DNA from 2 places in the Enterobacter sp. Taxon_8 genome. Region 1 is predicted to be linked to the other one. Evidence: predicted binding sites of a transcription regulator. Region 1 holds the regulator's gene; the other holds the start of a gene.
What was found. Region 1 encodes Fur, which represses iron uptake genes when iron is present. Its sites were predicted from a motif close to ATAATAATGAGAACNACTATCAA; they were not measured.
Positions count from the first base shown of each region.

Region 2: a site for Fur is predicted at 1,307-1,329, ahead of efeU (iron uptake transporter permease EfeU). Genes of this name have one in related genera too.

Region 1 is NZ_CM177989.1:3,257,151-3,260,260, reverse strand. It holds gene chiP (chitoporin ChiP) at 1-737, shown strand, start outside; gene chiQ (ChiQ/YbfN family lipoprotein) at 785-1,111, shown strand; gene fur (ferric iron uptake transcriptional regulator) at 1,204-1,650, opposite strand; gene fldA (flavodoxin FldA) at 1,942-2,472, opposite strand; gene ybfE (LexA regulated protein) at 2,628-2,915, opposite strand; gene ybfF (esterase) at 3,044-3,110, opposite strand, start outside.
Region 2 is NZ_CM177989.1:2,902,205-2,905,314, forward strand. It holds gene efeO (iron uptake system protein EfeO) at 1-376, opposite strand, end outside; gene efeU (iron uptake transporter permease EfeU) at 418-1,251, opposite strand; gene AC4IBF_RS13885 (NupC/NupG family nucleoside CNT transporter) at 1,503-2,687, shown strand; gene AC4IBF_RS13890 (DUF3574 domain-containing protein) at 2,758-3,110, opposite strand, start outside.

The sequences.
Region 1 (3,110 bases):
ACTCGCTGGGGGCGAAATACGACTTCAAAAACGATCTGGTTCTCGAAGCAGCATTTGGCCAGGCGCAAGGGTATATCGATCAGTACTTTGCCAAGGCCAGCTATAAGTTTGATGTCGCGGGTAGCCCGCTGAGTACCAGCTATCAGTTCTACGGTACGCGCGACAAAGTCAGCAACGGTGGCGTCAATGACATTTATGATGGCACCGCGTGGCTGCAGGCACTAACCTTCGGCTATAAGGTCGGTCAGGTTGATTTACGTCTGGAAGGAACATGGGTGAAGGCGGAAGGGCAGCAGGGCTACTTCCTGCAGCGTATGACCCCGACCTATGCCTCATCCAACGGTCGTCTTGATATCTGGTGGGATAACCGCTCAGACTTCAACGCCGACGGCGAGAAAGCGGTCTTCTTCGGCGCAATGTACGACCTGAAAAACTGGAACCTGCCTGGCTGGGCGGTGGGCGCTTCTTACGCTTACGCCTGGGATGCAAAACCTGCCGATATGGCAACTCCGGACGCATACTACGATCCCAACTATCGCCTGAAAGAGTCTTCTTACAGCCTCGATGCTATCTATACCCTGCAGGATGGCCGCGCGAAAGGTACAATGTTCAAACTGCACTTCACTCAATATGACAACCACTCCGATATCCCGAGCTACGCGGGCGGTTACGGCAACATCTTCCAGGATGAACGTGACGTGAAATTCATGGTTATCGCACCGTTCACTATCTTCTGATGAATCTTCCGGCGGGTTAGATCCCGCCGGACCGGAGACTGCATATGATGAAAAAAATCGTAATCGTCGCGTTGCTGGCATCAGGGCTGGTGGCGTGTGCTCAGAGTGAGGCACCGAAAGAAGATTCCCGGCTGAAGGAGGCCTATAGCGCCTGTATTAATACAGCAGAAGGATCGCCGGAGAAAATTGAAGCCTGTCAGAGCGTGCTGAACGTGCTGAAGAAAGAGAAAGCGCATGAGCAGTTTGCGACGCGGGAGAATGTCCGCGTGATGGATTACCAGGCCTGTATCCAGGCGCGTAAAACCGGTAACGATCAGGAAGTGGCCAAGCGTTGCGATAAGATCTGGAACGAGATACGCAACAATAATAAATAAGTTGCTTTACGCCCGGTGGCGCGGTGCTTACCGGGCTTTTTTCTGGCAAAAAAAAGCCAACCTTTCGGCTGGCTCAGAGTATGAACACTTGATTATTTTGCGTCGTGCGCGTGGTCATCTTCGCGGCAGTCGCCTTCAGCGCAGTGACCGTAAAGATACAGGCTGTGGTTGGTCAGGCGGATACCGTGACGCGCGGCGATTTCACGCTGGCGCGCTTCGATGGAATCATCGCTGAATTCAATGACCTTGCCGCAGTCGAGGCAGATCAAATGATCGTGGTGCTGCTGCTGGGTCAGTTCGAAAACAGATTTACCGCCTTCGAAATTATGACGGGTGACAATGCCCGCGTCATCAAACTGGTTCAGCACGCGATAGACGGTAGCCAGCCCAATCTCTTCACCCATGTCGATAAGACGTTTATAAAGGTCTTCCGCACTGACATGGTGATTGTCTGGACCCTGAAGCACTTCGAGGATTTTTAACCGAGGAAGCGTAACTTTCAGGCCAGCCTTCTTTAATGCGGTATTGTTGTCAGTCATGCGGAATCTGTCCTGTTGCTAAACGATTCACTTCTGTAGGAAGTGACAGAAAATGCACCTGGGATAATGCGTCTCATTATAGAACTGCCATGGCTAAATGAAAACTGCAAGTCTCAGGCAAAATATGCTTATAAAAATGGGGTATCACCAACAAACTTGCTCGATGGAAAACCACATTTTATCAGGGAGACATTGTACAGGTCTGGGCGAAAAAGTTAAAAGATTGTAGCAATTAATTTAATCGGTTTGACCTGGTGCGCGGGCGCAACCGCCGTTGCGCCGCGAGAAAAATCAGGCGTTAAGAATATCGTCCAGGTGCAGTTCTTCACGGATCTGCTTAACCCATTTCTCAACGCGCTCTGCGGTCAGTTCTGGCTGACGGTCTTCGTCGATGGCCAGACCCACGAAATGATCGTCATCGGCCAGGCCTTTAGACGCTTCGAAGTGGTAACCAGCGGTCGGCCAGTGGCCTACGATAACCGCGCCATTCGGCTCAATGATGTCGCGGATGGTACCCAGCGCGTCACAGAAATACTCAGCGTAGTCTTCCTGGTCACCGCAGCCAAACAGGGCAACTAGCTTACCGTTGAAGTCCACTTCTTCCAGCGTCGGGAAGAAATCATCCCAGTCGCACTGGGCTTCACCGTAGTACCAGGTTGGGATACCCAGCAGCAGAATATCATAGCCTTCCAGATCTTCTTTGCTGCTCTTGGCAATGTCATGCACATCAGCAACGTCTTTACCGAGCTGTTTTTGAATGTTTTTTGCGATATTTTCGGTATTGCCGGTATCACTGCCAAAGAAAATGCCGATGATTGCCATGAGTAAAATAACCTCTTGAAACTTAATAGTATGGTGGCGCAATTCGGCCACGGATAAGGGCAATAATAGCAGAACTGGCAACCCTGCGGAAACAGCTATCGCGCAGGACTGCACTCTGTGCTACATGAAAAGGGTAATAAAGGGGATTTTCAGACTTATGCCTGGCTGCGCAACGTCTCAAGCTGGGCGATTAACATCTCTTCAATGAGCTCGCTGCGGCTGATATTTCGCGCGTCAGCCAGCTCGTTCAGCGCATCGACGGCGTCGGCGTTAAGCTTCAGTTCGACACGCTTAAGCCCGCGATTTTTATCGCGTTTAAGCTGATTGCGTTTATTGATACGCAGCTGTTCATCGCGCGAAAGCGGATTCGTCTTCGGTCGTCCCGGGCGACGCTCATTCGCGAACAGATCTAGTGTCGTACGGTCCGTTTGTTCTTTGGCCATGATTCTGAGACTTCGGGGGAAACACGCCGCCCTGCTAATGCCCGGGCGATAAGCGCGCCATCATACATCACCAAAAACGGCACGCCAACGACTGGAAGCCCGCAGCCTTCCAGTCGCTTTCTTTTTAATCAATTTGTCGTATCAGCGAGATAGCGGCGAATGGCGCGCAGCACGGCATCGGGTTTTTCTGCGTGC
Region 2 (3,110 bases), 350 kb from region 1:
CTTTCGCCGCATCGGCCGTCGCTTCGCCTTTGACAATAAGCTTCCCTTTAGGGTTGGTCAGCAGGCCGCAGGTCATCTCATATTCGCCCGGCTGCAGGTTGGCGGTCATCTTCTGGCTGAAGCCAGGAGCGATATTTTCGCGCTCCTCCACCACCAGAACCCCTTTCAGGATCTCCCATTCCAGCGCCTTCTGGCTGTGGTTCTGAATAATAAACTGGGTTTTGCCGCTGTTCACCGTGAGGGTCATCGGCTCACACTGCTTATCATTAACGGTGACTTTAACCTGAGGAACATCCGCGCCCCAGGCGGAGAATGCAGAAGCGAACAGCGCGGCAATGCCTGCGCATAACGCACTACGACGGAACTGAATTGCCATGACTCTTCCCTTTAAAAAGTATGTTGTAACTAAATCAACTATTATGGCGTAACGCGAGACGCCTGCGTGCCGGTACGCGGCGGCATTGCGAACAGCACCAGCGCCGGAACCAGATAGATAAAGTAAATCGCCACTTCGCTGACGCTCGGCGTTTCCTGATAGCCGAAGATACCTTCAAGCAGAGTGCCGGTCAGAGAGTGCGTGGAGAGCACGTTGCTAAGGTCGAACGCGACGTCCTGGAAGTGGTTCCACAGGCCCGCTTCATGGAAGGCGCGAATCGCCCCTGCCGCCAGCCCTGCCGCCACCAGCAGAATAAACAGGCTGGTCCACTTGAAGAAAGCGCCCAGGTTCAGGCGGATACCGCCCCAGTACAGCAGGAAACCGAGCACCACGGCCGTGGCGAGGCCCAGCATGGCCCCCAGCGGCGGCCAGATCCCCACATCCTGCTGAAACGCCGCCAGCAGGAAGAAAACAGACTCCAGCCCTTCGCGCGCGACGGCGAAAAAGACCATCATAATGAGCGCCCAGCCGTGGTTATTCCCCTTTTGCAGCGCGTTATCCACCGCCTGCTCCAGCTGCACCTTCACGTTACGGGAGACCTTACGCATCCAGAACACCATCCAGGTGAGGATCACCACCGCAATCACGGCGACGCTCCCTTCGAACAGCTCCTGCTCTTTCTGCGGGAACTCGCCGGTGGTTTCGTTGATGAGGACACCTAAGCCCAGGCAGAGCGCCGCGGCAAGGAATACCCCGACCCACATGACGCCAATCCAGCGTCCGCGCTGGGTTCGCTTCAGATAACTGGCGATGAGGCTCACGATAAGGGCGGCTTCGAGCCCTTCACGTAACATAATGAGAAATGGAACAAACATGCCGACACCTTAAATGTTTATCGCGGTCAACTGATGCAAAGAAAGGTAAATTCTTGTGATAGTGATTATCATTACGACGAAAAGAAAAACAAGCGAAATGTGCGGTGTTTTGATAACGAGTTGTAAACGCCCAGCCTGATAATAGTTACATACGTTATCGTTAAGTTTATAAGTTATAACGAAAATGCTCATTTACGCTGATTCAGGGCTGTGGCTAAATATCCGCCTCAAACACCTGGTGAAAATAAATTATGTTTAAAATTGTCCATTTCCTGCTGGCGCTGGTGATTATTCTCGCGCTTGCCTGGCTGGTAAGTTTCGACCGCCGAAAAATTCGCATTCGTTTTGTTTTACAGCTGATTGTCATTGAAATTGCCCTGGCGTTCTTTTTCCTGCACGCCGAAAGCGGGTTATTCCTGATTAAATACGTCTCGGGATTTTTTGAGTCACTGCTCAAATTTGCTGGCGAAGGCACCAATTTCGTCTTTGGCGGTATGGGTGAAAAAGGGCTGGCGTTCATTTTCCTCGGCGTGCTTTGCCCAATTATTTTTATTTCCGCGCTGATTGGTATTCTTCAGCACTGGCGGATCCTGCCGATTTTTATTCGGGTGATCGGTACTCTGCTGTCGAAACTGAACGGCATGGGTAAGCTGGAATCCTTTAACGCGGTTAGCTCGCTGATTCTCGGCCAGTCGGAAAACTTCATTGCCTACAAGGGCGTGCTGGGGGATCTCTCTTCCCGTCGTCTCTTCACCATGGCAGCCACGGCGATGTCGACGGTCTCCCTGTCGATTGTCGGCGCGTATATGACCATGCTCGACGCTAAATTTGTCGTCGCGGCGCTGATTCTGAACATGTTTAGCACCTTTATTATTCTTTCGGTCATCAACCCGGCACGCCCGGAAGCGGAGCCAGATATCAAGCTGGAAAAACTGCATGAATCGCAGAGCTTCTTCGAAATGCTCGGCGAGTATATTCTGGCCGGTTTTAAAGTGGCGATGATTATTCTGGCCATGCTGATTGGCTTTATCGCGCTTATTAGCGCCGTTAACGCCCTCTTCTCCAGCGTATTTGGCATGAGTTTCCAGCAGATCCTGGGCTATGTATTTTATCCCCTGGCGTGGCTGGTGGGTATTCCGCTGGGTGACGCCCTGAACGCGGGCAGTATTATGGCGACCAAGCTGGTGGCGAATGAATTTGTGGCGATGATTGAGCTGCAAAAAATCGCTCATCAAATGTCCCCGCGCGGGCTGGGGATTTTATCCGTCTTCCTGGTGTCGTTCGCGAACTTCGCATCCATCGGCATTGTGGCCGGAGCGATTAAGGGTCTTAACGAGCAGCAGGGGAACGTGGTGTCGCGTTTCGGTCTGCGTCTGGTTTATGGAGCAACGCTGGTAAGTTTACTGTCGGCGAGCTTTGCGGGGTTGGTGCTCTGATGCAATGCCGGGTGACGCGCAGCGATCCCGGCCTACAAAACAACAACGGCGGGAATTCCCGCCGTTTTCATTAAAACTGCACGCACACCGGCTGGTCGACACGCATCACCGACTCCTGCGCGAAGCGTGACTTATAAATCCCGCGCAACGCTTCGATGTTCTTCTCGCTCTGCGCATCTTTTCCATGGATCAGCATCAGCGCCTTGCTCGGTTCGCGCGCCACTTTCCCGTCGTTCCCCAGCCATTGCCCGCGCGCGTCAAACACCGTTAAGCCGTCGCGAAAGCGTGGCGTCACGTCCTGGTCAACAAACTGCTGCCACTCGTTGCTGGTAATCTGCGCCCCGGCAGGACGGTTTAAGCCGAAATAGAGCGTGGTTTGCTGCATCTGGTTATCCGCTTTGCAGGTCTCCACCGCAGCATGCT